2 regions of the Gryllotalpicola daejeonensis genome follow, and region 2 is predicted to be linked to the other one. Evidence: predicted binding sites of a transcription regulator. Region 2 holds the regulator's gene; the other holds the start of a gene.

Region 1 (16,059 bases), on a different contig from region 2:
GTGGCGCTCGGGCTGACCCTGGTCACCTACCTGTACGGGCGCACGCGCGTCGAGGTGGATTCCAGTCGACGGCTCGCCGCGCGTGAGAGCCGCCGCGCCGACGAGCTCGGAATCGAGTTGGCGCGCCAGCGTGAGCGCGAGAGCGTCGCGCGCGACATCCACGACACCCTGGCCAGCGGGCTGTCGGTGCTGTCGCTGCAGGCCGGCGCCCTCGAGCTCACGGCCGAGAGCGCCGGGCCTGCCGAGCTCAAGGCGCGCGCTCGCGGCCTTCGGGAGCAGGCGCATTCCGCGCTCGAAGACCTGCGGGTGCTCCTCGGCGGCTTGCGCAGCTCCGGGCCCGGTGGTGGTGCCGCGTCGAGCGCCTCCAGCGCCTCGCTGAAGTCTCTGGGCGCGTTGATCAGGCACTACCGCGAGAACGGCGTCGTGATCGACTCGCACGTGCTGATCGAAGACGCAGAGCGGGCGACCGCCGCCTTCGAGGCATCCGTCTACCGCATCGTCCAAGAGAGCTTGACGAACGCGATCAAGCACGCGCCGGGGTCACGAGTGTCGCTCTTCCTCGAGGCGGCCGCGACGGTCGGCGCGCGCATCCGCGTCAGCAACCCGCTCGCCCCTTCTGGGCTGCGCGTGCCGGGTGCCGGCCGCGGCACTCAGGGCATCCGAGAGCGCGTGGCCGAGCTCGACGGCACAGCGTGGCTCGGCGAGCACGCGGGCGCGTTCATCGTCGACGTGACGCTGCCGTGGAGCGACCGCGAGCCCGCCTCGTCGCGCAGCGCCGGGTGATGTCGGCGGCCGTCGATACGCTCGCGACGTGAGTGTTGACCCCCTTCCCGCCGACTCGCGACCGTGGCGCGTGCTGATCGCCGACGACGATGCGATGTCGCGCCGCTTCATGGCAGAGATCCTCAGCTCGCAGGCCGACCTCGAGGTCGTCGCGCAGGCGCCCGACGGCGCCGCGGCGGTTGAGGCTGCTCGGCGTCACCGCCCCGACGTCGTCCTGATGGACGTGCAGATGCCGCATGTCGCCGGTCCCGCGGCCACCGAGACGATGCTGGCGCAGGTGCAGACGAACGTCGTCGCGATCACGAGCTACGCGACCGATGACATCGTCGATCAGATGCTGGTCGCTGGTGCGATGGGATTCCTGCTGAAGGACCAGCCGCCACACGAGCTGATCGACGGCGTGCGCACGGTGGCGCGCGGCGATGGCTTCGTCTCGCCTGCGGCGACGGCGCGGCTGATCCGCCGCTATGTGAGCGGCCGCGGCGAGGCTCACCGACAGGAGGCGCGGGAGAGGTTCGAGGCGTTGTCCGAGCGCGAGCGCGACATCGCGGTGCTCGTCGCGTCGGGCGCATCGAACCAGCAGATCGGGGCCGAGCTCCACCTGTCGGTGGCGACGGTCAAGACCCACCTCGAGCAGGCGCGCCTCAAGCTCGGCGCTGCCAACCGGGCGCTGGTCTGCGTGCTGGTCGAGCGTGCGGGGTTCGGCCCCGTCGGCTTCGGGTAGTGGCTGCCGGGCATCCCGCCTGCATAAGAAAAGACCCCGGTGAACCGGGGTCTTTCCGTCACTGCGAGTTAGGCGTCGGCGGTCTCGACGTGAGCGCCCTCTGCGTGGCTGCTCTCGACGGCCGGCTGGATGGTCTCGGCGCGGGAGTTCACCGCGATCTTGCGCGGCTTGGCCTTCTCGCTCATCGGGATCGTGATCGAGAGCACGCCGTTCGAGTAGTCGGCGGTGATGTTCTCGGTGTCGATGCCCTGGCCGAGGCTCAGCTGGCGCAGGAAGGTGCCGCCCTGGCGCTCGCGCGTCAGCCACTTCACGCCGTCGCCGGTGGCGAGGGTGCGCTGGGCGCGGATGGTCAGCAGCTGGCCGTCGACATCGATGTCGACCGAACCCGGGTCGATGCCGGGCAGATCAGCGGACAGGACGTAGGTCTCGCCGTCCTTGTAGAGGTCCATCGGCATCAGCCGAGGACCGGCGGGGCGGTCGAGGAACGAGCCCGCCAGGCGGTCGAACTCGCGGAACGGGTCGAAGTTCATGGCCATAGGAATCAGCTCCTTACTCAGTAGTCCCAAAGTTGAGCCCCATCGACTCAACTGTGACTTACATTAGCACTCGAACACCGAGAGTGCCAGATCCATTCCTTCCAGGTTCCGGGCGTAATAATGAGCCTGTGATCGCGAGCTCACTCGCCCGGCAGCTGCGGGACGCCGGGTTGGAATGGCATCCCGCTCCGGGCGACTTCTTCCGCATAGAGGGCCCGGAATTCGCCTCGGACGAGACCTTCACGGTCTCGGATATGACCGTCGAACCGCACGAGTTCGACACTGGAACGATCCTGGGCTTCAACGGCACCACCGAGTGGGCCCTCGACTCCGTCGCGCTCGAGCAGGCGCTCTGGCTGCCCCGCGAGGACCAGCTGCGCGAGCGCCTCGGCGCCTCGTTCCGGTCGCTGACGACGCTGCCCGACGGCGGGTGGCGCGTCACCACCCGTGGTGACGATGACACGGGCGAGGCCGTCTTCGACGCCGCAGCTGCGGAAACCGCCTACGCCCTCGCTCTTCTGGCGCTGATCGATGTCGCGGCGCTCCGGTAGCCGCTCGGCGCCGTTCCCGGTCGGGCCATGGCTGTGGACGGCGATGATGCTGCCGTTCGCACCGCTGCAGTCGCGCAGACTCAACGCCACTCCGGTGCGGACGGTCGATTATCTGCTCGACATCGACTACGTCGGCGATCGCCATTACGGCCACCGGCTCGACGTGCTGACCCCGCGTCGCGAGTCGGGGGCGACCGAGAAGCTGCCGGTCTACGTCTACTTCCACGGCGGCGGCTGGACCAGCGGCGACAAGTCAGCCCTGACGAAGTACTGCGCGGTGCAGGCATCCACCGGCATCGTCGTCGTCAACGTCAACTACCGGCGCGCCGGGCTGCGCGGCGGCGGCTTCGGCATGCGCCACATGCTGCACGACGCGAACGAGGCGTTGCGCTGGGTCGTAGCGCACATCGCCGAGCACGGCGGCGACCCGAGCACGATCGTGCTCGGCGGCGACTCTGCGGGCGCGCAGATCGCCGCGCTCCTGGCGGCGACGACGACGCGCCCCGAGCTCGCCTCCCACTTCCGGCTGCGGCCCGCCGTCACCCGCGACGAGATCGGCGGGCTCGTGCTGCACTGCGGCGCCGTCGACTTCTCGGTCGTGTTCGAGCCCGGCTTCATCATGAGCCACGATTTCGTACGGATGCTTCTTCCGGGCTACCGACGGCACCGCATGAAGCCGGCCTCGCTGCAGAGGGCCTCGCGGTGGCTCAGCCCGATCGAATGGGTCGACGAGAACTTCCCGCCCGTGCTCGTCACGACGAGCGAGCGCGACATCTTCTATCACGCCAACGTCAACTTCGCGAAGGCGGCGGAGCGGGCGGGCATCCCCGTCGAATTCGTCAGCTACGGCTGGGATTCACGCAACACCGAGCACACGTGGCAGCAGGATGCCGGGCATCCGGAATCAGCAGAGGTGTACGAGCGCCTGCAGAACTTCATCGCCCAGGTCAGCTCACGTGCACGATCGGCCGGCGCTTAGGGTTCTTCTCGGCCTCGCGCAGCACCTCGCGCGTCACCGGGGCGATCTCGCCCGTGCCGTCGAGCAGGAACCGCGCCATGTTGGAGATCGGGTTGCCCTCGTTCCACTGGAAATAGATGCTCGGCACGATGCCGGTCTGGTCGCGGATCTCGAGCAGCACCGCGGCGATCGCGTTGGGAATCGAGATCGACTCGACCCGCAGGATGCGGTAGCCGTGTTTCTCGACGCCCTTCACCTCGAGATCCTCGACGAAGTCGGAGGAGTCCTCTTTGGTGCGCGGCTTCGGCAGCACCTCGATGAACAGCAGCCTGGCCCCCTGCGGGATGTGGCTGAAGTAGCGCTCTGACCTGCTCTTGTCGCTGTACTCGTCCCTCGTGTCGGGGCCCGGCTCGTGCGCCACGATGCGGATGACGCCGGACTCGTCCTCGGCATCCTCTTGCAGCCACGCCTCGGCGACCGGGTCGAAGGTCACCGACGACGCGCGCAGCTCGAACGAGCGCTTCGCGCGCGAGGCCAGCGAGATGATCAGGATCGCGAGGATGAACAGTGCGGCGATGCGCACGCCGTCCGGCCGCTCGATGACGTTCACGACGGTCGAGTAGAGGAAGGCGACGGTGACGAAGCCGAACGCCCAGACGCGCTTGCGCTGACGGCGCCGGAACGCGGAGACGGTGACGGCGAAGGCGGCGGAGCACATCAGCACCAGCACGCCGGTCGCGTAGGCGCCGCCCTGCGCGTCGACGTTCGCGCGGAAGACGATCGTGATCAGGAAGGCGATGAGTCCGAACACGACCACGAGCGGGCGCACCGCGCTCGCCCACTGCGGTGCCATGCCGTAACGCGGCAAATATCGGGGGACCAGGTTCAGCAGGCCGGCCATGGCCGAGGCCCCGGCGAACCACAGGATCGCGATCGTCGAGACGTCATAGACCGAGCCGAAGGCAGGCCCGAGGTACTCGTGGGCGAGATAGGCGAGGGCGCGGCCGTTGGCCTGACCGCCCGCCTGGAACTCCTTCTGCGGGATCAGCAGGGTCGTCGTGATGCTCGAGGTGATCAGGAACACGCTCATGATGGCCGCGGCGGTGCCGAGCAGGCGCCGCGTGCCGCGGATGCGCCCCATCGGCAGCTTCGCCGTGTCGTGCGGGCCGCCTTTGATCTGCGGCATGACGGCGACGCCCGTCTCGAAGCCCGACATGCCGAGGGCGAGCTTCGGGAAGACCAGCAGCGAGATCCCGATGATCTGGGCCCAGTTGCCGTTCTGGCGGAACATGGCCGACCACCAGTCGTCGACCAGCACCGGATGATCGGCGATGTGCGCGAATGCGACGATCACGACGACCGCGTTCAGCAGCAGGTAGGCCGCGACGAGCACCACGGCGATGCCGATCGCCTCGCGGAACCCGCGCAGGAAGACCGCCGAGAGGATCGCGAGCAGGAACAGCGTGATGCCGATCTGCCAGCCGGTGCCCGACATCCACGTCGGCGTAAGCGGGTTCTCGATGGCGTGGGCGGTGGCGTCGGCCGCCGAGAGCGTCATCGTGATCATGAAGTCGGTCGCCGCGAAGCCGAGCAGTGCAAGCACGAGCAGCTTTCCCCACCAGTAGGGCAGGGTGCGCTCGAGCATGGCGATCGATCCGGAGCCCTTGAAGCTCTCGCGGGCCACCCGGCGATAGACCGGCAGGGCGCAGCACAGGGTGAGCAGCACGAGCACGACCGTCGCGAACGGCGCGATCAGACCGGCCGCGAGCGCCGCGATCGCCGGCTGGTAACCGAGCGTCGAGAAGTAGTCGAGGCCGGTGAGGCACATGACCCGCCACCACGACGCCGGCTTCTCGGCCTCCGCGGAATGCGGCCCGACCTGCGTGCCGCGGATGTCGGTCATGCCGGTCAGGAACCACTCCCGCGCGGTGGGGCGGGCGGCGTCGTTGGTCACAGGCCAGATGTTACGGGAGCGCGCTTTCGGGCGATCTGGATCTTCACGCGGTTCCGCGCCGCGTTCCGATCCAGGTCATGACGTGGTAGATGACGACGGCCGCGATGGCGCCGAAGGCGATTCCGGTGATCTGCACCTTCCCGAGCGTCAGGGTGACGTTCGCGATGCCGATGACCAGGGCGATCGCCGCGGTGAACTGGTTGCGCGGGCGCGCGAAGTCGACCTTGTTGTCGATCCAGATCTTGATGCCGATGACGCCGATCAGTCCGTAGAGCGCGATCGTCGCGCCGCCGAGGACCCCGGCGGGGATCGAGAAGATGATCGCGCCGATCTTGGGGCAGAGGCCGAGGGTGATCGCGATGACGCCGGCCACCCAGTAGGCCGCCGTCGAATAGACGCGCGTCGCCGCCATGGTGCCGATGTTCTCGCCGTAGGTGGTCGTGCCCGACCCGCCGAACATGCCGGCGATGACGGTCGACAGGCCGTCGGCGAACAGCGCGCGGCCGGTCAGCCGGTTGAGTTCCGGATGCCCCGACATGGCGGCCACGCCGCGGATGTGCCCGACGTTCTCAGCGATCAGAGCGAGCACGATCGGCAGGAACGCGGGCAGCAGGCCCCACGTGGGCAGGGCATCGCTGAACGGATTCGCCGGCAGGTGGAACTGGGGAAGCCCGAACCACGCCGCCTTGCCGACAGCCGAGAAATCCACCTGTCCCTGAATCGCGGCCGCGATCCAGCCGACGACCACGCCGAGGAAGATCGAGAGGCGGCCGAGCAGGCCGCGGAAGACCACGGCGATCAGGATGATCGCCGCGAGCGTGATTCCGGCGGTGAGCGGCGCCTGCGTGAAGTTGCCACCGGCCGTCGGTGCGAGGTTGAAGCCGATCAGCGCGACGATCGCGCCGGCGACGACAGGCGGCATGAGTGCGTCGATCCACGCGGTGCCGGTGATGATGACGAGCAGGCCGATGATCGCGAGCAGCACACCCACCGCGACGATGCCGAAGAGGGCGGCGGGCAAGTGGTCGGCGTGCTCGTACTTCGCGCCCATCGCGGCGGCGATCGGCGCGAGGAACGCGAACGAGGAGCCGAGGTAGCTGGGCAGTCGGTTCTTCGTGATCAGCAGGAACAGCAGCGTTCCGATGCCGGAGAACAGCAGGGTGGTCGCCGGCGGGAAGCCGGTGAGCACCGGAACGAGGAATGTCGCGCCGAACATGGCGACGACGTGCTGTGCGCCGATGCCGATGGTGCGGGGCCAGCTCAGCCGCTCGCCGGGGCCGACGATGGCGTGCGGTGCGATGGTCTTCCCGTCGCCGTGCAGGGACCAGGTGAGTCGACTCGGGGCAGGCGGCTGCTGTGGCATGAGAGCAATCTTGTCGGTAGCGGGCGGGTAACGTCGAACCCATGGCGATGGAGCATTCGAGTCCGGCATCCCTTGGCATCGACCCGGCGGCGATCACGGCATTCGCCGACGCGTCAGACACGCGCGGCCTCGGCGTTCACGGCCTGGTGGTGATGCGCCACGGTCGCGTCGCGGCCGAGGGGTGGTGGCACCCGTACCGGCCCGACGAGCCGCACATGATGTTCTCCGTCAGCAAGGCGTTCACCTCGATGGCGGTGGGGCTCGCGATCGACGAGGGCCTGCTCGCGCTCGACGAGCCGACGCACGACATCTTCCCCGAGTTCCGCGAGATCCCCGGGCAGACGGTGCGGCATCTGCTGACGATGACGAGCGGCCACCCCGACGATCTGTGGGGCGTGTTCATGGCGCTGCCCGAGCGTGACTGGGTCGAGCTGTTCTTCGAGTCGCCCGTGACGAGTGCCCCTGGCAGCCACTTCGTCTACAGCACGGCCTGCAGCTACGTGCTCGCCGCGGCAGTGGTGCGCCGCGCGGGCGTGAGCCTGACAGAGTTCCTGGAAGACCGTCTGTTCGTTCCCCTCGAGTGGCCGACTCCGCACTGGGAGCGCGACGCGCGCGGCATCGAGCACGGCGGCACAGGGCTCAAGCTCACGACGAGACAGCTCGCGCAGTTCGGCCAGCTGCTGCTGCAGCGCGGCCGGTGGGACGGCGCGCAGCTCGTGCCGGCCGAGTGGGTGGACCAGGCCAGCGCCAGCCAGACGCGCAACCCGTGGTTCGAGAGCCACGAGTCCCGCCTCGGCTACGGGTTCCAGCTGTGGCGATCGACGCACGGCTTCCGCGCAGACGGCATGTGCGGCCAGTTCGCCGTCGTCATTCCGGAACTCGATCTCGTCGTCGCCACGACGTCGGGGTCCGCCGACGCCAACCGCATTCTCGAGGCGATCTGGACGGAGCTGCTGCCCGGTGTCCAGCCGGGCTACGTGGTCACGGGCGATGCCGACGGCGAGCTGTTCGAGGTGGGGGGCCGGCACGTGCCCCAGCCGAAGATCGAGGCGGCGGATGCCACGGCTGAGCGGTCGCTGACGGGGCGCGTCTTCAGCCTGCCTGCCAACGAGGCCGGCATCGAAAGCCTCTCGCTCGCGTTCGATGACGACACGATCACCTTCCAGTTCGCGAGCGCCGCGGGCGCACAGCAGATCGTCGCGGGCCGCCGCGAGTGGGTTGCGGGGCGCACCTCGTCGCCGCTCGAGTCGCTGACCGACGTGCCGTGCGCGGCGCGCGCGGGGTGGAGCGCGGGCGTCCTCGAACTCCACCTGCAACTCACCGGCACACCGTTCCGGTGGCTGTGGCGGCTCGAGCCGAACAGCCCGGAGGGGCCGCGCCTGACCGCGGCGTTCGTACCGGATCTAGGCCTGCGCTCCCGCCAGGACCTCCTATTGACAACAGGTCAGTAAGGCTAGGCTGGCGCGCATGACGAGCACTTCTGTGGCGCGTGGCGCCGGTCAGGCATCCGTCGCCGATACGGTCGCGCGCCTGCGCGCGAGCTATGAGACGGGCCGCACCAAGCCGCTCGCCTGGCGCCTCGCGCAGCTCAAGGCGCTCGGCGCGCTGCTCACCGAGAACGGCCCGGCGCTCGAGCAGGCGCTCTGGGCCGACCTGCACAAGGCGCCGGCCGAGGCGCAGTACTCAGAGATCGGGTTCACGCTTTCTGAGCTCAACTCGGTGCAGAAGCACCTGCGCCGTTGGTTGCGGCCGACTCGAGTCGCGGCTCCTGCCGCGCTGCTGCCGGCCACCGCGAAGACCGTGCTCGAACCACTCGGCGTCGTCGCCGTGATCGCGCCGTGGAACTACCCCGTGCAGCTGACTCTTGCGCCCGCGATCGGCGCGCTCGCCGCGGGGAACGCGGTAGTGCTGAAGCCGAGCGAGCTCGCCCCGGCGACCGCGCGCGTGCTGGCCGAGCTCGTGCCCCGTTACCTCGACCCCTCGGCCGTGGTCGTCGTCGAGGGCGGGGTGCCGGAGACCACCGAATTGCTCGCGCAGAGGCTCGACCACATCTTCTACACGGGTAACGGCGCGGTGGGCCGCATCGTGCTCGAGGCCGCGGCCAAGAACCTGACGACGGTGACGCTCGAACTGGGCGGAAAGTCGCCCACCTACGTCGATGACACCGTCGATCTGGATGCCGCAGCTGCGCGCATCGCGTGGGGGAGGTTCCTGAACGCCGGTCAGACGTGCATCGCCCCCGACTACGTGCTGGCGACTGCCGCCGTGCAGCGCAAGCTCGGGCCGCTCGTCGCCAAGTGGATCGAGCGCTACTTCGGCGCTGACCCCCAGCGGAGTCCTGACTTCGGGCGCGTGATCAACGATCGGCACTTCTCGCGCCTGACCGGACTGCTCGGCGCAGGCACCGTGGTGACGGGCGGCCAGACGGATGCCTCTGAGCGCTACCTCGCGCCGACGGTGCTCGCCGACGTGCCGCGCGACGCGCCGGTCATGCGCGAGGAGATCTTCGGCCCGATCCTGCCCTTCGTCACGGTCGACGGTCTCGACGACGCAATTCGCTACATCAACGCCAACGACAAGCCGCTCGCGCTGTACGTCTTCAGCGAGGATGCCCGCACGCGCCGTCGGTTCCTCACCGAGACGTCCTCGGGGGCGATCGGGTTCGGCATCCCCCTCGGGCACATCGGCGTGCACGGGCTGCCGTTCGGCGGCGTCGGCCCGAGCGGGTCCGGCGCTTACCACGGCCGGCGTTCGCTCGAGGTGTTCAGCCACGAGAAGGCGGTGCTGACCAAGCCGCTGAAGCCGGACACGATCCAGCTCATCGCCCCGCCGTACACACCGGCACGCGAGCGGCTGATCAGAAAGGTGCTGGGCAAAATCAGCTAGCGGGGGCAGGGTGGTCTGGTGCGTACCGAGACAGACTCGCTGGGCGAGCGCCAGATACCCGACGAGGCATATTGGGGCATTCACACCGCCCGAGCCGTCGACAACTTCCCGATCAGCAAGCGGCAGATCTCGGTCTACCCCGAGCTCGTCGTCGCGTTGGCGTCTGTGAAGCAGGCCGCCGCTCGAGCCAACCTCGAACTGGGCGTACTCGCGCCCGACAAGGCGGCTCTGATCGATGCGGCGTGCGCCGAGGTGATCGGCGGGCGTTTGCACGATCAGTTCATCGTGGGCGTCATCCAGGGCGGGGCGGGCACGTCGACCAACATGAACGCGAACGAGGTCATCGCGAACCGCGCCCTCGAACTCGGAGGCCACGCGAAGGGTGAGTACGCCTTCCTGAGCCCGCTCGATGACGTCAACCGCAGCCAGTCGACCAACGACGTCTACCCGACGGCGATCAAGATCGCGATGATGTATTCCCTCTCGAGCATGCTGGGCGAGATGCGGATGCTGCGCGACGCCTTCGCGGCCAAGGGAGTGGAATTCGCGCACATCCTCAAGATCGGGCGAACGCAGCTGCAGGACGCCGTCCCGCTCACCCTCGGGCAGGAGTTCCACGGCTGGGCCACCACGATGTCGGAGGACATCGACCGCATCACCGACACCCTGCCGCTGCTGTCGGAGATCAACCTCGGCGCGACCGCGATCGGCACGGGCATCAACGCCGACCCGCGGTACGCGGCAGCGGTGCGCCGCCATCTCTCCGAGATCACCGAGCTCGAGCTTACCACCGCGGGCGATCTGATCGAGGCGACGAGCGACACGGGCGTGTTCATGACCTTCTCGTCGGCACTGAAGCGCGCGGCGGTCAAGCTGTCGAAGATCTGCAACGACCTGCGCCTGCTGTCGTCGGGGCCGCAGGCCGGCTTCGGCGAGATCAGTCTGCCGCCGAAGCAGGCCGGCTCGAGCATCATGCCCGGCAAGGTGAACCCGGTCATTCCCGAGGCGGTCAACCAGGTCGCCTTCTCCGTCGTCGGCGCCGACACGACCGTCACGATGGCGGTCGAGGCGGGCCAGCTGCAGCTGAACGCGTTCGAGCCGGTGATTGCGCACTCACTGCTGCAGTCGATCACCTGGATGCGCCAGGCGTTCCTCACCCTGCGCGTGAACTGCGTCGAGGGCATCGTCGCGAACGAGCAGCGGCTCGCGGGCATGGTCGGCTCGAGCGTCAGTGTCGTGACCGCACTGACGCCGTTCATCGGCTACCAGGCATCCGCAGCGCTGGCCAAGACGGCGCTGCTCACGGGCCGCAGCATCGCCGATCTCGTCGTTGAGTCCGGACTCATGACGCGCGAGCAGGTGACTCTCGAGCTGTCGCCCGAGCGGCTGTCGGGTGCGCCAGCCGGCGACTGATGGGTGGCCCGGGGCTGATGCCGGGTGAGGGCGGTGTCGGTGGCTCGATTTAGCGTGATTCTGCGGGCGGATGCCTGGGTGCGCGGGCGTGTGGAGAAGTCGGCGTGCTCGGGTCACATGTGAATAGGTATTCGTAACTGCGTCTTCCAATTCGAAGTTGTGTTCGGTAGACTCGGGGCATGTCGAAGGTCGGGTCTGCCGCGTGCGGGGCGCTTGCGCGCCTGGCGGGCGCGCTGCCTGTTGACCCTGCCGCGTTGACGGATGGGCAGCTGGTACGGCTTGCGGAGGATCTTGCCGCCGTCCGCCGACACCTGGATGCGGTGGAGCTGGCGGTCGCCGGGGAGGTGCAGCATCGCTCGGACCCCGAGGCGCCGGATTCCCTGGCGAGGCGGTTGGGGTTCAAGACCGCCGCCGGGGCTTTGCAGGGGATCACGAAGTCCTCGGGCAAGGAGGCTCAGAAGCTCGTCGCGCAGGCGACGGAGTTGAAGAAGCTTCCCACTGTCGAGGCCGCCGTGTTGGACGGGCGGATCGGGCGGGAGGCGGCCGCGGCGATCACCGGCGAGCTGCAGAAGGCGGCCGGGAAAGACCTCGGCCGCGCGGATGCCGCTGAACTCTCGCTGGTGGAGGCGGAGCTTGTGGAGCTCGCGACCACGGCCGGGGCGGATGAGGTGAAAGCTAAGGCGGCGGAGAAGGCCGCGCTGTTGGACGTTCGGGTCGTCGAAGACCAGGCGGCGAAGGCGATGGCGGAGCGGTTCTTCTGGATCAGCCCCACGGTGGATGGGGTGGCGAAGGTGTCCGGCCTGCTGCCGGCCGGGCACGCCGCCGTCATCCGCGGGGTGCTGGACGCGTTCGTCAACCCGAAAGGGAAGAAGACCGTCACCTTCACCCCGTCCGACGAGCTGACGCCGGGTGATGGGCGGGCACCTGCTGATGGGCGCACGCGCGGGCAGGTGAACGCCGACCTGCTGCGGGACGTGTTCGCCGCCCAGGCCCCCTCCGCCGAGGTGCCGGAGATGGGCGGGGACCACCCCACCGTGTGGATCTCCACCACCGTCAAAGAGCTGCAGTCGGGTGAGGGGTTGGCGTTCTACGCCGGCACCCCCGAACCCGTGCCTGTGGCTGAGGCCGAGCAGGCCGCGTGCGCGGGCGGGATCCAGACGGTGATCTTCGACGAGGACGGGCAGGTGCTGCGGCTCGGCCGCAGCGTGCGCGGGTTCACCCGCCGCCAAAGGCGCGCGATCGCCCTGCGGGACGGCGGCACCTGTCTGATCCCGGGGTGCACGGTGCCCGCGCAGTGGTGCGAGGTGCACCACGTGATCAGCTTCAAGGACGGCGGCAACACCGACCTCGACAACGGCGTCCTGCTGTGCTGGTTCCACCACCACGAAATCGACACCGGACCGTGGCGGATCCGGATCATCACCGGCACCCCCGAAACCCGCTACGCCCACGGCGGGCGGGTCATCGACTGGACACCCGCCGGCAACGGCACAGCCGCCAAACTCAACCAGCACGCCGGAGCACCACCCGGAGCGGCGCCACCCGGAGGACCGGTCGCCAGGTAGTGCGACCCGTCGCACCCCGGCCAGACTTGGCATGGCGGTCGGAATACCCGTGCAACGGGCTCGGTTTCCCCGGTGCGGCACGGTGAACAGGCGGATTCGTGAGGAAGAGCACAATAAGAGCTATGCAGACGGCGGTCGACACGCGGGCTGAAGCGGCCCGGCTCGACGCATCCCTGCAACCCATCGACTGGGCCGAGCCCGACCCGCGTGCTACCGCGTTCCGCTTCGAGGCTCCCAGTGGCATCCTCGCCGCCTGGTCGATCGGCGACCCCGTGAACCCCCGCGTCGTGCTCGTGCCGGGCGCCACCGGTTCTAAAGAGGACTTCCTGCTGCTCGCCCCTCCGCTCGTCGAGGCCGGGTACTTCGTGCAGGCCTACGACCTCGCGGGCCAGTACGAGTCCGCTGCCGCCGGCCCGTCGCGCACGACCGGACGCTGGGACTACGACCTCTACCTCGCCGACTTCATCGCCTTCCTCGAGGCGGGCGGCCCAGCACACGTGCTCGGGTACTCGTTCGCGGGCATCGTCGCGCAGCTCGCCCTGGTCGAACGACCGGAGCTATTCCTGAGCCTCACCCTGCTCACAGCTCCGCCACTGACCGGCAACGTGTTCCGCGGCATCAAGATCATCGGGCCGCTCGCGCGCTTCGCGACCGCGCACCTCGGGGCAGGGTTGATGCTGTGGGGCATCCAGACCAACAAGAATGCCGTCGACGAGCGCCGCCTCGCCTTCGTGCGCGCGCGCCTCGAGGTGACCAGGCGTGAGAGCGTCGACGACATCATCAGCCTCATGATGGCGACGCCGGATGTCACTGCGGCGGTCGCCGCTGCAGGCATCCCGATCCTGGTCGCCACCGGGCAGCACGACCTGTGGCCCGTCCGGCTGCATGCTGAGTACGCGGATAGGATCGGAGCAGAACTCGCTGTCTACCGCACGGGTCACAGCCCGTGCGAGACGACTCCCAACCAACTCGCGCTGGACATGATCACGACATTCCGACGCGCGGAGCAACTCGCATGACGCTTCCCACCACCGCCGAGCACGCCTACGGGCTCGATGAGGCACTGCCGCCGATCGACTGGTCCGTCGCGCCGAAGGGCACCCGGACGTACCGCTTCGAAGCCCCGAGCGGCTCCCTCGCGGCCTGGGATCTCGGCGACCCGGCGAACGAGCGCGTGGTCATGGTGCCCGGCATCACCGGCTCGAAAGAGGACTTCGCGCTCCTCGCGCCGATCCTCGCCGACGAGGGCTACTTCGTGCAGAGCTACGACCTGCCCGGCCAGTACGAGTCGGCAGACGCGGGCCCCGCCGGTGACGACGGCTGGAGCTACGAGCTGTTCGTCAAAGACATGGTCGCGTTCATCGAGGCCGGCACCACGCCGGTGCACCTGCTGGGGTTCTCGTTCGCAGGCATCGTGGCGCAGTTGGTCGCCGTGCAGCGACCCGAGCTCGTCCGCACCCTCACGCTGCTGGCGACGCCGCCGCTGACGGGCCAGGTGTTCCGCGGCATCCGTACCGTCGGCTGGCTCACGCGCCTGCCGTTCTTCACGAAGCACAACTTCGGCGGCGTGATGATCTGGAACGTGCGCACCAACTTCAGCAAGGTCACACCAGAGCGCCTGAAGTTCGCCAATGCGCGGCTCGACCACACCCGGCGCGAAAGCGTCGACGGCATCGTCGGTCTGATGATGACGACGCCGAACCTCTATCAGGAGCTGCGCGACTCGGCCATCCCGAAGCTCGTGGTCGCGGGGGAGCACGACCTGTGGCGCGCCAAGCTGTACCGCCGCTTCGCGAAGCGCATCGGCGCATCGGTGGCGGTCTATGCCACGGGGCACAGCCCGTGCGAGACGACACCGCACCAGCTCGCGCTCGACATGGTGCAACTGTTCCGCACCAGCGAGAAGCTCAGCGCGCGCTGAGCTCGTCCGGCCGCTGCGCGGCCGTGTCGGGGTCTGTGGCCTCCGCGGGCGTGACGGCGCGCGACACCCAATTGCGACGAGCCGCGCGGCGAGCCCAGGGGGATGCCTCGGGCCAGTGCGCCGCGAAGGTGCGGTACGCCCAGCCGAGCCGCCGACCGAGGCCGCCCCAGCTCTCCAGCGGCCGGGCCGAGACGCCGACGCGCAGCGTCTCGTCGTAGCGCACGACGACGTCGAGCGGCAGGTGCAGCGCGAGGTCGAGGTCGTCGTGCAGGCGCGGGTCATCACGGTGCACGAGCCCGCGCACCTCGTTCCACACCGAGGCCCGCATGACGAAGTTCGACCCGAAGATCGGCGGGCCGCCGAGCCAGGGGCCGACGATGTGGAAGTACGCGGGAATGTAGAGATGCTCGCCGAGCCAGTTGGCCCACCGGTGCGGTCCGTAGAACGAGCCAGGGCCCGTGAGAACTCCGACCGCGGGAGACGCATCGAGCTCGGCGACGACGCGCGCAGCCCAATCCGCCGGGGGGCGCGAGTCGGCGTCGATGCGCGCGATGAGATCGGTGTGCACGGCGTCGTACCCCGTCGCAGACGCCGACATGATTCCGCGCTGCGGCTGGAACAGGACGCGGGCGCCGCCCCTGCGGGCGACCTCGGCCGTGGCATCCGTACTGCCGTTGTCGACGACCACGATGTCATCCACCGGCCGCGTCTGCGCAGCCAGCGCCTCGAGCGCGTGCTGCAGCATCTCGGCGTCGTTCAGTGCGGGGATCACGACAGCGAGTGAGCTCACGTGACGTTCTCCTCTCCGCCCACCATCGTATGTCGGCAATAACATCGGGACATGGATCTCGTGGCCCGACTGACCTCCGAGCTGGGCGACGCGGTGACCGTCGCCCCTGAGCGGCTCGCGACGGTACGCACCGACAAATCAGGCTTCCTGGCCTCCGGCACTCCGCTCGCGCTCGTCGAGGCGACCAGTGTCGAGCAGGTGCAGGCGACGCTGCGGCTCGCCAGCGAGGCAGGCGTCGGGGTGGTGCCCCGCGGCGCGGGCACGGGTCTCGCCGCGGGCGCCGTCGGCGGCGCGGGCGTCATCGTCCTCTCGGTCGTCAAGATGAACCGCATTCTCGAGATCGACCCGGCGAACGAGCTCGCGGTCGTCGAACCCGGTGTGATCAACGCGGATCTCGACGCGGCACTCGCGCCCTACGGTCTCTGGTACGCCCCCGACCCCGCCAGCAAGGCGATCTCGTCGATCGGCGGCAACATCGCCACGAACGCGGGCGGCCTGCTGTGCGCCAAGTACGGCGTGACGCGCGAGGCGGTGCTCGGCCTCAAGGTGGTGCTCGCCGACGGGCGGCTGATCCAGACCGGCCACCGCACGGTCAAGGGCGTCACCGGCTACGAC
Region 2 (16,059 bases):
TGCTCGACGCGGCCGAGGTACGACGTGAACTGGCTGAACACGAGCGCGCGGTGGCCCTCTGCCACGACCTCGTCGAGGTTCTCGAGCAAGGCGTCGAGCTTCGCGCTCGGCACCCCCGCGTACTGCTCGTCGATCAGCGAGGCATCCAGCGCGAGCATGCGCAGCAGCGTCAACGAGCGGAACAGGATGAACTTCTGCTTCTCGAGGTCGCTCTTGACCAGCCCGAGCAGCTTCTGCCGCTCGCGCTGCAGGAACTGCTCGTAGAGGCGCCGGTGCTTCGGCGCCAGCTCGACCCTGATGACCTGCTCCTGCTTGGCAGGAAGCTCGGGCGCGACGAGCGCCTTGGTGCGCCGCAGCAGGAAGGGCCGCACCCGCCGGCGCAGCCTGGCGATCACCCGCTGCGCGTCGGCGGTCGAGATGCCGGCCGGCACGACGTCGGGCCCGCGCACGTGCGACAGCGGGCGCACGTACTGCTCGGTGAAGCGCCGGATGCTCGGGAACAGCCCCGGCGCCACGATGTCGAGAATCGACCACAGCTCGAGCACGTTGTTCTCGAGCGGAGTGCCCGTGATCGCGAGCTTGAACGGAGCATCGAGCGCCTTCGCGCACTCGTGGGCGCGGCTGCGATGGTTCTTCACGAACTGCGCCTCGTCGAGCACGAGCCCCGCCCAGCGCACGTCTTCCACGTCGTCGAAGTCGAGCCGGAACAGGTTGTACGACATCACGATCACGTCGTGGCCGTTCGCGAGATCGGCGAGCTTGTTCTTCTCGCGCAGCTGAGTGCGGGTGACGGATGCCACGCGCAGGCCGGGCGCGAACCTGGCGGCCTCTGCGACCCAGTTCGAGACGACGGATGCCGGGGCGACGACGAGCCAGGGGGCACCGCTTCGAGACGCGCGCGGGTCCTGAGGAGCGCCGCGAAGCGTCGCGTCTCGAAGGGTCGCAAGCTCCGCGGGCTCCTCACCGATCGAGGCAAGGATCAGCGCGAGGGTCTGCAGCGTCTTCCCGAGCCCCATGTCGTCGGCGAGGATGCCACCCAGCCGGTGCTCGTAGAGATAGGACAGCCACGAGAACCCCGCGAGCTGGTACTCACGAAGCTCTGCGGTCAGACCGGCAGGTGGCGAGGGCGCCGCCGGCGGGGCATCCGTCAATGCCTTCACCTGGTCCTGCCAGGCGCGCGTCGCCTCTGAGAAATCGGCCAGGTCCTCGAAATCGCGCCACAGCTCGACCTGCGTGCGGTGCAGGGCCAGCTTGCCGGTCTCCCACTCCTTGAGCTCGCCGGCCTCCGCAATCAGCTCGCGCAAGCGATCGAACTCGGGCCGATTGAGGCTCAAGTGCGTGCCGTCGACGAGCATCAGGCGCGCTTTGCCGCCCGAGAGCGCCTTGAAGAGCGGCCCGAACGGCACGGTGTAGTCGCCGATCTGCACGGTGAAGCCGAGATCGAGCCAGTCGCGCTCGTCGCTCTCGACGGCGCGCACGGTGAAGGTCGGCGCCTCGGTGAGCTCGCGATAGTCGGGGCGCTTGCCGATGGTCTCGATGCGCACGCCCTCGAGCTGCTCGAGCTCGGGCACGACGCGCTCGACGAAGTCGGCCGCGTCGAACTCGCGCAGCACCGTCGTGTCGGGGTAGCCGGCCTTCGTCTCGCCGGCGTCGAGCACGCGCCGCACCTCGCGCCCGACCGCGACCTCGAACAGGGCGTCGTGCGTGTCGCCCTGCCATTCCCAGATCAGCCGCAGCGCGTGCTCGGGCTCGAAGCCGAGCGTCAGCACCAACGTCGGCGGTTCGAGGGTGGGCAGCTCGACGCTGCCGCCGCCGTCGAAGGCGACATCGGCCAGGCGCGGATAGAACTCGGTGAAGAACTCGTCGCGATCGGATGCGGGAACGACCAGCTCGCCTGCCTCGAGCAGGGCCCTCGCCTCGGCGCCGAGCGGGTGCGCCAGGGGGCCGAGCCTGATGACGGATTCCTTGGCGCCGACCCACTCGATCGAGAACAGCCCGTGGCGGCCGATCGCCCCGACCGCGGCCGGCGCCTCACTCGGGTCCGACTTTCCGTCGAACGTGACACCGGCGAGCACCCGCACGTCGCCCGTGCGCGCGCTCTCCTCAAGGCGGGCGGAGATCTGCGCAGAGTCAGCGCGAACGACCGAGCCGCTCTGGCCGACGAGCTCGATGCCGCGGGCGCGGGCGTCGTCGAGCAGGGTCCACAGCAGCGGGCTCTCGAACTCTTCCAGCACGAGCCGCTTCGCGTCTTGCCCGATGTAGCGCGGCTGACTGGCGCGTGCGAGCGCAGCGAACTCGCCGAACCACCGCGCCTGATGCGGGTCATAGCGGTAGCCGGAGAGGTCGTAGCCGATCTTCGACCAGTCGGTCTCGGCCGCGACCCACCCGCGGGCGCCGGGGCTGGCGATGCGCAGGGTGATCACGAGCAGCCCGCTCGACTTGGCGGTCGCGGTCTGGGTGGTCTCGTTCGCGTGCCCCCAGCGACCGAGGCTGCGCCGCACCCGCTCACGCACCTCGAACTGCAGCGCGAGCGGCACGGTGCGCTCGGGGTTCGGCGGGTGCGCGACGGTCGGCGAGGTCACTGCGGCACCAGCGCCCACGCCGGCGCCGGTCGACCCCGTCAGAATCCGCCGCCACTCGGGAGCGCGGGGCTCGGGCCGCCGCTCGGGTGAGCGCGCCGGCGCCGCCGCAGCCGACGCCGCAGCCGCCGACGCCCCCAGCGGAACAGCGGGCATCAGCGGGTTGCGAACGCTGGGCAGGTCTCGCTCGCCCCGCGCACTCGCGAGCATGAGCGCGGCCGCGTGCTTGCAGCGCGTGCCGATGGGGCAGGTGCACAGCGACGAGACCGGATGCCAGCGCCCACCCTGCTCTGTCAGGAAGACCTCGCACGTGTAGGGCCGCGGCTCGGTGCCGGCGACCACGCCGTCGAGCACTCGCTCGCCGGCATCCCACGTCAGTCGAAGCACCGACCCGTTCGACGCATACGGCCGCGCGCGCTCGAACGCCGCGTCGCCGACGAACTCGCGCACATAGGTGAGCGCGACGGCGGGAAGTCGCTCGGCAGACACGCCCCTCATGCTTCCATGCCGCACCGACATCGGCCTTCGAACGATCTGGGGGGCTGAATGCACGTTCACCCGCGCGCGAGCGCGCCTTTCGTACCGCCAGATCTCATCGGGGCGTCAGCGCGGCGGGAAGACCTCGGGGTTCAGCAGCGCGATGGTGCGCAACCTGCTCGGGTCGTAGTCGAGGTACTCGGTCAGCTCGCCCCGGCTCATGCGCGGGTTCACGCGACGCACCAACTCGAGCAACTCGGTGACCGCGCCCCGGCGCGAGGCGAAGCCCACGTAGTAGAGCACGAGCCCGACGAAGATCGCGAGCAGGCCGAGCGTCACGCCGATCGGGATCGCCGCACCCGGGCCGATGGCGAACGACCCGATGACGACGAGCAGGATTCCGCCGACGAATCCCCAGACATACAGCTGAATCGCGATGCCGAACAGCAGCTGCATGCGCGCATAGCGGCGCGCGATGCGCGGCCCCATGATGTGCTCCCACGTCGAGCGGGTGCCGCGCGCATTCGCGACGGGGTGGAAGTAGACGGACGGCAGGGTGGCGAGGGCTCGATAGAACTCGTCGTCCTCAGGCGCGTCGGTCATGAAGCGACTCTAACGGTCGTCGAAGGGGCCCCACGGCCGCCAGACGACCACCTGGTCGCGGCGCTCGGTGCGGGTACCCGCGCGCATCGGCACGACCTCGCCCGTCACTCCCGACGCGAAGACGCGCCCGCCCCGCCGCTGCAGCAGGGCGTCGGCGAGCGTCGACTCGAGTTCGCGCACCCGCTGCTGCAGTGCCCGCACCTCGTTCTCGAGCGAGAGGACGCGACGGATGCCTTCGAGCGAGACGCCCTCTGCAGACAGCCGCGCGATCTCGCGAAGCTGCGCGACGTCGCGCAGCGAATAGCGTCGCGACTTCCCCGCCGTTCGAGTCGGCTCGACCAGGCCCAGGCGGTCGTACTGGCGCAGGGTCTGCGGGTGCAGCTCGGCGAGCTCCGCCGCAGCGGCGATCGCGAACAGCGGCGTGTCCTGATCGACGTCCATGGTGGCCACTTCCTCGTTCTGCCTCTACGGCTCGTTCTACCTCACTGGCGGGCGCGCGCCAGCAGGTCCTCCCGCGGGTTCTCTTTCGGCAGCTTCTTCGCGAAGTCGAGCAGCGCGTTCTCGGCCTCGGCCGAGAGGTGCGACGGCACCGCCACCTGTACGACGGCGAGCAGGTCACCCGTGCCCTTGTCGGTCTTCACGCCGCGGCCCTTGACGCGCAGCACGCGGCCAGAGGGCGTGCCGGGCGCGACCTTCAGCTTCACCGGCGGGCCCTCGAGCGTCGGAACCTCGATCGTCGCGCCGAGTGCCGCCTCGATGAAGGTCACGGGGACGTTCAGTCGCAGATTCAGGCCGTCGCGTTCGAAGACCGGATGCTTGCGCACGGCGACCTGGAGGATGAGGTCGCCCGCCTCGCCGCCGTCGGGGCTCGGGTAGCCGCGCCCGCGCAGGCGGATCTTCTGGCCGTCCGAGACCCCCGCCGGGATCTTCACCTTGATGGGCTTGCCGCCTGCGCCGGTCAGGCTCAGCGTCTCGCCGCGGGTTGCCGCGAGGAAGTCCAGCGTCGTCGACGCCTCGAGGTTCTGCCCGCGGGTCGGGCCGCCGTAGCCGCGGAAGCCGCCGGACGACTGGCCGAACCGACCGCCGCCGAAGAGGCCGCCGAGCAGGTCGTCGTAGTCGGCGCCGCCGGACTGGTAGCTGAAGCCACCCGGGCGGCCGCCGCCGAACATCGACCCGAAGACGTCCTCGAAGCCGCCCGCGCCGCCGGAGCCCGGGGCGGTGAATCGCGCCCCGGAGCCCATGGCGCGCAGCTGGTCGTATTCGCGGCGCTGCTCCGGGTCCGAGAGCACCGAGTACGCCTCGCTGATTTCTTTGAAGCGCGCCTCAGCGGCGGCATCCCCGGGGTTCGAATCCGGGTGGTATTGCCGCGCGAGCTTGCGATAGGTCTTCTTCAGCTCGGCGTCTGAGACGTCCTTCGAGACGCCGAGCACCTTGTAGAAGTCCTTGTCGAACCAGTCCTGACTGGCCAACGCGCCTCCTTAGAGAGAAGGTCTCCATTCGCTTCGCGAGTCGACCGACGGGTGCTCCGCCGGCCGACTCCGCGAAGCCGAATGGAGGCCAAGGGTTATTCGGATGGGGTGGCGACCACGACGCGTGCGACGCGCACCAGGGTCGAGCCGATCGTGTAGCCGGTCTCGACGACTTCGAGCACGGTCGTCTCGGTCGCGCCGGGCGTCGGCTGCTGGAAGATCGCCTCGTGCCGCTGCGGGTCGAAGACCTCGCCGACTTCGCCGAACGGCTTGACGCCGAGCTTCTCGACGGCGCCGCGCAGCTTCGCGGCGATCGTCTGGAACGCGCCTTCGCCCTCGAGGTCGCCGTGCTTCTGGGCACGGTCGAGGTCGTCCAGCACGGGCAGCAGCACCTTCACGGCGTCGCGCACGGAGCGCTCGCGCACCTGCTCGCGCTCGGCCTCGGTGCGACGCCGGTAGTTCGCGTACTCGGCGGTCACGCGCTTGAGATCCGCGAGGTGCTCGGCGCTCGGGTCGGCCTCTTCGGCCTCGGCTGCCGCGAGGATGTCCTCGACGAACAGCTCGTCGTCACCGCCCTCGCGGCTCTCGCCGCCCTCGGGCTGCTCGGCTGCCGCATCGGCAGAGCCCTCGCCTGCGGCCCCCTCAGGGGACGAGGCCCCAGCCTCGTCCCCCTCAGTGGCTTCCGGCTGGCGCAGCTTCCCGGTCTCGGGGTCGATGCGCCGCTTGTCGCGGACGATCGGCTCCTCGCGCTGTTCGTGCTTGTCGCTGTTCTCGTCCGTCATCGCCTTACTTCTTCTCGTCCTCGTCGTCCACGACCTCGGCGTCGACGACGTCCTCGTCAGAGGAGTCATCGGCCGGGGCATCCGTGCCCGCCTGCGCGCCCGCGGCCTGCTCGGCCTGGCCCTGCGCGTAGATGGCCTCGCCCAGCTTCTGCTGGCTCTGCGAGAGCTTCTCGAACGCGGTCTTCACGGCCTCGTCGTCCTCGCCGGCGAGCGCGGTCTTCAGCGCGTCGACGTCGCCCTGCACGTCGGACTTGACGTCCTCGGGCAGCTTGTCCTCGTTGTCCTTGATGAGCTTCTCGTTCGAGTAGACGAGCTGCTCGGCGGAGTTGCGGATCTCGGCGGACTCGCGGCGGCGCTTGTCCTCGGCGGCGTGCTCCTCGGCCTCGCGCACCATGCGCTCGATGTCCTCCTTCGGCAGCGACGAGCCGCCGGTGATGGTCATCGACTGCTCCTTGCCGGTGCCCTTGTCCTTGGCGGACACGTGCACGATGCCGTTCGCGTCGATGTCGAAGGTGACCTCGATCTGCGGGATGCCGCGGGGCGCCGGCGCGATACCGGTGAGCTCGAAGGTACCGAGCGCCTTGTTGTCGCGCGTGAAGTCGCGCTCGCCCTGGAAGACCTGGATCGCCACGGACGGCTGGTTGTCGTCCGCCGTGGTGAAGGTCTCGCTGCGCTTGGTCGGGATGGCCGTGTTGCGCTCGATGAGCTTGGTCATGATGCCGCCCTTGGTCTCGATGCCGAGGCTCAGCGGGGTGACGTCGATGAGCAGAACGTCCTTGCGCTCGCCCTTGAGGACACCCGCCTGCAGGGCCGCGCCCACGGCGACGACCTCGTCGGGGTTCACGCCCTTGTTGGGCTCCTGGCCGCCGGTCTCCTGCTTCACGAGCGCCGAGACGGCGGGCATGCGGGTCGAGCCGCCGACGAGCACGACGTGCGCGATGTCGGAGACCTTGATGCCGGCCTCCTTGATGACGTCCTGGAACGGCTTCTTCGTGCGGTCGAGCAGATCAGAGGTCATCTGCTCGAACTGCGCGCGGGTCAGGGTCTCGTCGAGGTTGGCCGGGCCGTTCTCGGTGAGGCTGAGGTAGGGCAGCTGGATGCTCGTGCTCATGGACGAGCTGAGCTCCTTCTTCGCCTGCTCCGCGGCCTCCTTCAGGCGCTGCAGCGCGATCTTGTCGTTCGCGACGTCGACGCCGGTCGACTCCTTGAACTTCTTGATCAGGTGGTCGACGATGCGCTGGTCCCAGTCGTCGCCGCCGAGGCGGTTGTCACCGGCGGTCGCGCGCACCTGAATGGTCGAGAAGTCGTCGTCCTTGCCCACCTCGAGCAGCGAGACGTCGAAGGTGCCGCCACCGAGGTCGAAGACGAGGATGAGCTCGTCCTCCTTGCCCTTGTCGAGGCCGTATGCGAGCGCCGCAGCGGTCGGCTCGTTGATGATGCGCAGCACGTTGAGGCCCGCGATCTCGCCGGCCTCCTTGGTGGCCTGGCGCTCGGCGTCGTTGAAGTAGGCGGGAACCGTGATGACGGCGTCGGTGACGGTGTCGCCGAGGTACTGCTCGGCGTCGCGCTTGAGCTTCGCGAGGATGCGCGCCGAGATCTCCTGCGGGGTGTACTGCTTCCCGTCGATCTCCTTCTTCCAGTCGGTGCCCATGTGGCGCTTGACCGAGGAGATGGTGCGGTCGACGTTGGTCACAGCCTGGCGCTTGGCGGTCTCGCCGACGAGCACCTCGCCGTCCTTCGTGTACGCGACGACCGACGGGGTCGTGCGGAAGCCCTCCGCGTTGGCGATGACGACGGGGTCGCCACCCTCGAGAACGGAGACCACGGAGTTGGTGGTTCCGAGGTCGATACCTACTGCACGTGCCATTTGTTGGCCCTCCTGCTGTTGTTACTAGAAGCCTGCGGGAGCAGCTTGCTTGAGCCGCCCAGACTCAACTTTTTCAGAGTGCCGGATGCCTGTCAATCGGAACCCTGCAAAGTTGAGTCCGTTCGTATCAACTTCTCAGCCGCCGAGATTCTTCCCATACCTAGCACTGCGAGGTATGGTGTCCGCATGCGACTGGCGAAAGACCTCATGGCGGCGACCTCCGCGCCGCTCGTGCTCGCGATCCTGAGCGAGGGCGAGAGCTACGGCTACGCGATCATCGCGCGGGTGCGCGAACTCTCCGGCGGCGAGATCGAGTGGACCGACGGCCTGCTCTACCCGCTGCTGCACCGACTCGAGGGTGCCGAGCTCGTCGAGTCCCACTGGGGCCAGGCCGAGACCGGGCGCAAGCGCCGGTACTACGCGATCACGGACGCCGGCCGCGACGAGCTCGCCGAGCACCGCCGCCAGTGGTCGACCGCGGTCAGCACGCTGACCCACGCGTTCCGCGGGCTCGGCATGGCGCTCGCGGGCCTGCTGCCGACACCGGCACCCGCGGCCCGGCCGACCACGGCGGTGGCGCTGTGAGCGCCGCAGACTCCCTCGAGCCCGAGGCGGCGATCGCCTCGTGGCGCGCCTATCTCGTCTCACGCGGCTCGCTCTCCGCCGGCGACGTCGACGAGCTCGAAGACCACCTGCGCACCCAGATCGACGAGCTTCGCACCGCGGGGCTCGACGCCGACGAGGCCGTGCTCATCGCCGTCAAGCGCATGGGCCGCCAGGACGAGATCGCGGGGGAGTACGCCCGCGAGAACTCGCGCCGGCTGTGGAAGCAGCTCGTGATGGCGGGCGCGCCCGCCCGCCGGCGGCGCATCGACGGCAGCGTGATCATGATCGGCTTCGCCGCGCTGGCCGCGATCCTCGCCAAGCTGCCCGAGCTTCTCGGGGCGCCCGCCTTTCCGGCGCTGCTCGGTGGCGGCATCCTCGCGCTCGCCGCGCTGGCCGCCTCGATCGCGTGGCGCACGCGCCCGCCTGTCGCCCTGATCGCGGCATCCGCCGTCGGCTTCGCCCTGCTCTTCGTGCTCGCCTTCGCCTACCCCTTCGGCAACTCGAGCGACACCGCCATCATCTTCAGCCTGCACGCGCCCGTGGCCCTGTGGCTGCTGGTCGGGCTGGTCTACGCCGGCGCGGGGTGGCGCACCGCCGCCGGGCGCATGGACTTCGTGCGCTTCACCGGCGAGTGGTTCGTCTACTTCGCGCTCATCGCCCTCGGCGGCGGGGTGCTCATGGGCATCACAGCCGCGGTGTTCTCGGCACTCGGAATCGACCCCGGCGTCGTGCTCGCGCAGTGGGTCGTGCCGTTCGGAGCCGCGGGGGCGGGCGTCGTCGCGGCGTGGCTCGTCGACTCGAAGCAGGAGGTCATCGAGAACATGGCCCCCGTGCTCGGCCGCGTGTTCACCCCGCTGTTCACGATCGCGGTGCTGGCGATGCTGGCCGGCGCCATCGTCACCGGCGGCTTCGGCGCCTACCGCGAGGTGCTGATCATCGTCGACGTGCTGCTGGTGGTCGTCACGGGGCTCGTGCTCTACGTGCTGTCCGCCCAGCCCCCGACCGCGCGCCCCGGCTGGACGGAGCGCCTGCAGCTGCTGCTCGTCATCGCCGCGTTCGCGCTCAACGGCTTCGCCCTGGCCGCGATGATCGGGCGCATCGGCGACGGCGGGTTCACGCCGAACCGGGTGGTCGCGCTCGGCGTGAACCTCGTGCTGCTGGTCGGGCTCGCCGGCTCGGCCTGGCTGCTCGGTCGCCGTGTTTTCCGAGCGGATGCCTCGACCCGCCGCCTTCTCGCGTGGCAGACCGGCTACCTGCCGGTCTACGGAGGCTGGGCGATCGCCGCAGCGGTCGCCCTGCCCCCGATCTTCGCTTTCGCCTGACCGCGGTTGCGCCACCAGCTTCCGCTGTGCGCCACTCGGATCCGAGCAGCGCATTGCGGAAGCCAGTGGCGCACGCGGCTAGGCGGCGAGCGCGTCCTTCAGGAAGGCGACCGCCTGGGCGACCGCGGCCTTCGCGGCGAAGGTGTCGTGCAGACTGTTGACCATCACGAAGTCGTGCACGATGCCCTGGTAGCGCACCGCCGTGACGGGCACGCCGGCGCGGCGCAGCTTCGCGGCATACGCCTCGCCCTCGTCGCGCAGCACGTCGGCCTCGCCGGTGATCACGAGCGCCGCCGGCAGGCCGGCGAGCTGCTCGAGCGTCGCGCGCAGCGGCGACGCCGTGATCTGCGCCCGGTCTGCCTCGCTCGTCGTGTACTGGTCCCAGAACCACTTCATGCCCTCGCGGGTGAGGAAGTAGCCCTCGGCGAACTCCTCGTATGAGGCGGTGTCGAAGTTCGCGTCGGTCACCGGGTAGAACAGCACCTGGCCCGCGATGTCGATGCCGCCGCGCTCCTTGGCGAGCAGTGTGAGTGCCGCGGTCATGTTGCCCCCGACCGAGTCGCCGGCGACGGCGAGCTTCGAGCCGTCGAGGTTCTTCTCGGCGCCTGAGTCGACGACCCACTGGGCGGTCGCCCACACCTGCTCGATGGCGTGCGGGTAGCGCACCTCGGGCGAGCGGTCGTATTCGGGGAAGACGACGGCCGCGTTCGCACCGACCGCGAGGTCGCGCACGAGGCGGTCGTGCGTGTGGGCATCGCCGAAGACCCAGCCGGCGCCGTGCGTGTAGAGGATGACGGGCAGCACGCCGGTCGCACCGGCCGGCTTCACGATGCGCACCTTGACGGTGCCGCTCGGGCCGCCGGGGATCTCGATCCATTCCTCATCGATCTCCGGCTTGAAGATCGGCTCGTCCTGCACGCCGTCGACGGCCTTCCGGCCCTCCTCTGGCGCGAGCTGGTACAGGAACGGAGGCTCGCTGGTGGCATCCACGAATGCCTGCGCCGCCGGTTCGAGGGAGATGTTCTTCGGGTTGCCGCTCATGATCCGAGCCCTTTCCGTCTGGCGAGAACGATCGTTCTCGCGTCTGCCGACCAATTTAGAGAACGACCGTTCTCACTGTCAAGTAGACTGATCGGTATGAGCGAGACGAACGGCAGCCAGAGCACGCGAGAGGCGATCGTGGATGCCGCCGACGGGCTGTTCTACGCCCGCGGCATCGGCCAGGTCGGCATGGACGCCGTGCGCGACGCGGCGGGGGTTTCGCTGCGGGCGCTCTACAAGGAGTTCGCGTCGAAAGACGAGCTGATCGTCGCCGTGCTCGGCAAGCGCCACAGCATGTGGACGAGCGGCGTCACCGCCAAGGTCGACTCGATCGCCGAGCCGCGCGCGAAGCTGCTGGCCGTCTACGACTACCTCGCCGACTGGTTCGGCGACGCTGACTTCCGCGGCTGCGGCTTCATCAACGCGTTCGGTGAGCTCGGTGCGGCGAACCACCGCGTGGCCGACACGGTGCGCGAGCACAAGGCGGACTTCCAGAAGTACGTCGATTCCCTGGTGAAGGCGGCCGGCGGCCCGGCATCCCTCGGCCCTCAGCTTGCGATTCTCGCGGAAGGCGCGCAGACGACGGCCGCGATCGCGGGCACGACGGATGCCGCACGCCACGCGCGCGCCGCGGCGGAATCCCTGATCGCCGCCGCCGGCATCTGACCCCGGTAGCGTTGCGCGCATGGGGACGCTTCGCTCGCTGGTGTGGGACCGCGATGGCAGGATCGTCGCGCGAGACTTCCCCTTCGAGGAGATCTCGGACCACCTCGAGCGCGCCGACACCCTGATGTGGGTCGACGTGTGCGCACCGGATCACCACGACCTCGACAAGCTCGCCGAAGAGCTCTCGCTCGACCCGAACGCCGTCGAAGACGCCATCGCGCACGTCGAGCGGCCGAAGGCGCTGCGGTACGCGTCGCACACTTTCTTCACCGTGTATGCCGCGGCCTATGACACCGAGAACACACCGGACGACGAGGACCTCGCCGCGCGCCTGCGCCTCGACAAGATCTCGGCGTTCGTCTTCCCGGGCGGGCTCATCACCGTGCGCAGCCCCGAGTTCGACATCGAGGGGCTCGTCGAGCGCTGGAACGACAACGCCGACCTGCTGCGCTACGGGGTCGGCACGCTGGTGCACGGACTGCTCGATGCGGTCGTCGACAGCCACTTCGACGCCGTGCAGGTGCTCGACGACGCGGTGGAGGGTCTCGAAGACGTGCTGTTCGACGAGCGGGTGCTCGCCACCAGAGTGCAGCGCGCGACGTACCGCCTGCGCAAAGAGCTCGTCGAGCTGCGCCGCATCGTGCTGCCGATGCGCGAGGTGGTCAACGGCGTGCTGCGGCACCGCCGCGACGCGGGCTCTACGCCAGAGCTCGACGCGTCGTACGACGACCTCTACGACCACGTGCTGCGCGTGACGGAGTGGACCGAGTCGCTGCGCGACATGGTCTCAGCGCTATTCGAGACCAACCTCTCGCTGCAGGACTCGCGCCTGAACAACGTCATGAAGAAGCTGACCGCGTGGGCCGCGATCATTGCGGTGCCGACCGCGGTCACCGGGTTCTTCGGGCAGAACGTGCCGTACCCGGGCTACGGCGCGTGGTCGGGGTTCATCGCGAGCGCCGCCATCATGGTCGTCGCGGCAGGCATCCTCTATCTCGTCTTCAAGCGGAAGAACTGGATCTAGAGCCGCCTGCATTCACTGGTCACCGCCAGGCCGCGTTTGCTACCCTCGCAGGGTCGTGCGTCCTACCCCCGATCAGGGCGCGCCGGAACCGCCGTGATGTCTACCCCGTCACCGCACACCTGTGAATTCATGACCGACTACCCCTCACGCCGATCACTCCGCCAGGCGGCCGCCGCCCCGAAGCGCACGAGCAAAGGCCGCAGGCGCGTCGAGCGAACCCACTCGCGCGGCCGCATGGCGGCGGCCGGAGCAGCGACGCTGCTGCTCGTCGGAAGCGCGATGGTCGCGATTCCCGCGGATGCCGCGACCGTGAACTCGCACCCGCTCTATGCCAGCCAGTTGCTCGCGCGGTCGCAGAGCTACACCGTGCACTCCGACGTCGGCGGCGTGCCCGTGGTCATGACCGAGTACAAGGTCTCGACGGTCACGAAGGACGACGGCACCCCCGCGCTCACCGTCGGCGGCGTGACGAACGCCGACTGGGCTGCGCTCGTGCTGCAGGATGCCTCGCTGCCGGTCACCCAGAACAACGTCACCGTGATCCTGCAGTGGATGGACTCCGAGAACTCGCCGCAGACCTGGTACCTGCGCAACAACCCGCTCAACAACGGCCTCGGCTCGGGCGGCGGCGGCGGGTTCGGCCGCTACGCCAACCTGCGCATCGCCGCATCGTATGTCGCGAAGCAGCTGGATCGCTCGCTGTTCGCGGGAATCCACGACGCTCTCGCGGCGAACTCGGCACCGTCGGTGACCGAGCAGGCGATCATCGCCTCGCCCTGGGCGAGTAGCCACTACGGCTACGGCTCGCGCTTCCACGCGGTGAACGTGCCGATCGTGGCGGCGCCGGCTTCCGCCTGGGGGTAAGCGGGGCTGCCTCGTCCTGGCAACTGCGCGCAGAGCGGCATCTGGATGCTCACCTCTACGAGTTGCTCGCCGAGGGGTGCCGAAACGGCGTTTTCCTCGCGCAAACCCCCATCACGGCACCCCTCGGTGCTGCGTTACAGCCGCGCAAGACTGCAGTCGCTCAGACCCGTGACGGTCAGCAACGGGCTCAGCGATACGGAGATTCCCGACACCGACGCAGTGTTCACTGCACCGCCTGTCACCGTGCCGAGAGTCGAGCCCGGCGTCACGGTGTACGTGCCGATTCCGAGCGTCCCGAATGTCACCGTCGCAGTGAATCCGGAGACCGACACGGCCGCGCCGCCGAGACTGACCCCGGACGAACTAACCGCGAAAGCCGGCGTCTGGCCTGGAACCTCAGCCCCGTCATATTGCCAGGTCAGGGTCATGATGCTGTTGGTCTTGTCGACGGTACAGCCCATGATCTCGATCGGAGGCAGCACGACAGGCTGCGTTTGCCCCGGGTCTGATGTCGGCGGAGGGTCGTTCGTGCCCGAGGTCGGCGGGGTCGACTGACCCGGGTCCGAGTTCGTCGGCGGCTGCGAGGTGCCGGTCGACGGCGGGTTCGACGACGACCCCGGCGCGCTCGACGAGCCGGGAGCGGTCGAAGTTCCCGGCGTCGACGAGGAGGACGCGCTCGAGGTTCCCGAGTCCGATGACGAAGATCCAGGGGATGCCTGCGCCGGCGCCTTCCCCTTGGTGGAACCCGCCGCGCTCGACGCTTTCGAGCCGCCCTTGTGGGAGGCCGACTTCTTCGCGGTGTGCCCGGTCGAGGCATCCCTCGAACGTGAACTCGAACCCGCTTCGGAACCGCCACCAGCACCCGAGCCCGACCCGGAACCCGCATCGCCGGCCGCCGGCGCGGCCGCCGCAGCGGCGGGCGCTGGCTTCGTCGGGCCGTCGCCGGCGGTCGCGGCGAACGCGACGGCCGCAGCGGCGAGCGCGATCGCGCCCGCGGTGCCGATCGCCCCGTTGCGGATCTGAGCTCGCGACGGCGGCCACAGCGCGCCGGCGCCGACGGTCGCGGCCGTCGCCGCAGCCGGCTTGATGACCGCCGCGTAGGCGGTGGCAGCGCCCCCGCCCAGGAAGCCGATCAGGATCAGCGCGCCGAGGCGGTGCCCCGCCTCGGCCATCTCGGCGGCGGCGAGCGGGCAGCGGTCGCACTCATCGAGGTGGGCGTCGAGGCGCTGCTGCTCGCGCGCCGGCAGCGACTTGCGCGTCGACGCGGCCAGCCGGTCGATCGACCAGCGGCACTCGGACTCGGCCGGAACAGTCGAGATGTGCGCCTGCACCCAGGCGTGGCGCAGGCCTTCCTTCGCTCGCTTCGCGAGGGCAGACACCGCGTTCGGCTTGATGCCGATCAGCGCGGCGACCTCGCGCGGGGGCAGCTGCTCTGCCTCGGTGTACCAGAGCACCTCCTGCCAGCGCTGCGGCAGCGTGTTGAACGCGCGCACCGTGAGGCTCTGGTCGAAGCGCTCGCCGAACGCCTCCTCACTCGAGTCAGGGTCGACGACCTCGAGCTCGTCGGGCGTGAGCTCCGAAGGCTGCGCGCCCCAGCGTGCCGCGACCGAGCGGATCGTCGTGACGAGATAGGGCCGGAACGCGGCCGTCGGCCCATTGCCATGCTCGATCGCCTTGAGCACGCGCACGAACGCCTCCGAGACGAGGTCGTCGGCGTCGAACGCGGTCGTGATCGCGCGGGCCGCGTGCAGGCCGGCGCGATGATGCCTGTCCCACAGGGCGCCGTATGCCCGCTTGTCGCCATTGCGAACGCGGGTGAGCAGCTCGGCGTCGCTCGGGCCGGCGGCCGCGCCGCCCGCGGCCCCGGGCGCGCCGATGGGCCCGCTTTCTGCGGGATCGGTGCTCTCGGGTAGTGCGGTCATAAGAAGGTCGGTTCAGTGGGGGGTAGACAAAACAGTCCGAAGGTACGCTACGCGATCGGCGTGACGCGCCGCTAGACGGACGTTGTCACCAAAGGGCGGGGGACTGCGAGCCGCACAGAGAGCAGCTCGATCAGCACCTCTTCGCACTGGCGCACCATGAGGCACAGCGCGCCGTCGATGCGCTGCACGACGAGTGCGCCGCTCAGCGCCGCCGCAGACAGCGTGCCGCCGGCGACGTTGAGCAGGCCGGGTGCGGCCTTCCACACGACGACGTCGGGCAGGTGCTCGACCACGTCGCGGGCGACGGCCGCCACGAATGCGCGCCAGTCGCTCGGCGCCTTCTGCTCAGCCAGGGCACGAGCCACGCGCAGCTCGTCGAGTTCGATGACCTCGTTCATTTCCTGCTCCCCTTACGTGATCGATCGGATGCCGCCGCCGCGGCCTTGCAAAGATTTCGGAGACACGAGCGGCCGCCACCCCCATGGCGGCCGCTCTCGGCCCAAGCCCGAACGCGTTCCCAGTCGTCGATTCGGGCACCCCCTTGTCGGCCGGTCTCAGTCGGCCCGGTGACGCGAGCCGCTGAAGTCAGTACGCACCGCGAGCAAGTCGCGGATCTGCGTCAGCAGCTCGATGTCACTAGGCCCAATCGGCGCCCCTTCCGCCGTCTCAGCCGCCGCCGCGCGCCGCTTCATAAGTGCCTGAAGCGGAAGCACGAAGGCGAAGTACACGACCGCCGCGATGATCACGAAGTTGACCAGCGCACCGATCACCGCGCCGAAGTACAGCGTCGAATGGCCACCTGAAACGGTCGGGATGTCGACCGCCAGAGCCTTGTCG

What was found. The regulator HspR, encoded in region 2, represses chaperone genes until heat shock. The targets are predictions, from matches to a motif close to AAGTTGAGTCNNNNNGACTCAACTT.
Region 1: ABD736_RS13270 (Hsp20/alpha crystallin family protein) is a predicted target of HspR. The motif match lies at 2,073-2,097, and genes of this name have one in related genera.

Annotation. Positions count from the first base shown of each region.
Region 1 is NZ_BAABBV010000002.1:64,750-80,808, reverse strand. It holds gene ABD736_RS13280 (sensor histidine kinase) at 1-783, shown strand, start outside; gene ABD736_RS13275 (response regulator transcription factor) at 812-1,507, shown strand; gene ABD736_RS13270 (Hsp20/alpha crystallin family protein) at 1,576-2,043, opposite strand; gene ABD736_RS13265 (hypothetical protein) at 2,172-2,594, shown strand; gene ABD736_RS13260 (alpha/beta hydrolase) at 2,575-3,573, shown strand; gene ABD736_RS13255 (APC family permease) at 3,542-5,455, opposite strand; gene ABD736_RS13250 (uracil-xanthine permease family protein) at 5,550-6,869, opposite strand; gene ABD736_RS13245 (serine hydrolase domain-containing protein) at 6,911-8,320, shown strand; gene ABD736_RS13240 (aldehyde dehydrogenase family protein) at 8,337-9,755, shown strand; gene ABD736_RS13235 (aspartate ammonia-lyase) at 9,774-11,168, shown strand; gene ABD736_RS13230 (HNH endonuclease signature motif containing protein) at 11,348-12,733, shown strand; gene ABD736_RS13225 (alpha/beta fold hydrolase) at 12,856-13,752, shown strand; gene ABD736_RS13220 (alpha/beta fold hydrolase) at 13,749-14,654, shown strand; gene ABD736_RS13215 (glycosyltransferase family 2 protein) at 14,641-15,444, opposite strand; gene ABD736_RS13210 (FAD-binding oxidoreductase) at 15,496-16,059, shown strand, end outside.
Region 2 is NZ_BAABBV010000001.1:2,077,899-2,093,957, forward strand. It holds gene ABD736_RS10115 (DEAD/DEAH box helicase) at 1-3,068, opposite strand, end outside; gene ABD736_RS10120 (hypothetical protein) at 3,183-3,659, opposite strand; gene ABD736_RS10125 (heat shock protein transcriptional repressor HspR) at 3,669-4,100, opposite strand; gene ABD736_RS10130 (DnaJ C-terminal domain-containing protein) at 4,142-5,128, opposite strand; gene ABD736_RS10135 (nucleotide exchange factor GrpE) at 5,224-5,910, opposite strand; gene dnaK (molecular chaperone DnaK) at 5,915-7,777, opposite strand; gene ABD736_RS10145 (PadR family transcriptional regulator) at 7,964-8,362, shown strand; gene ABD736_RS10150 (permease prefix domain 1-containing protein) at 8,359-9,705, shown strand; gene ABD736_RS10155 (alpha/beta hydrolase) at 9,784-10,746, opposite strand; gene ABD736_RS10160 (TetR/AcrR family transcriptional regulator) at 10,843-11,412, shown strand; gene ABD736_RS10165 (magnesium transporter CorA family protein) at 11,432-12,436, shown strand; gene ABD736_RS10170 (hypothetical protein) at 12,566-13,300, shown strand; gene ABD736_RS10175 (sigma-70 family RNA polymerase sigma factor) at 13,435-15,222, opposite strand; gene ABD736_RS10180 (hypothetical protein) at 15,294-15,620, opposite strand; gene mscL (large conductance mechanosensitive channel protein MscL) at 15,777-16,059, opposite strand, start outside.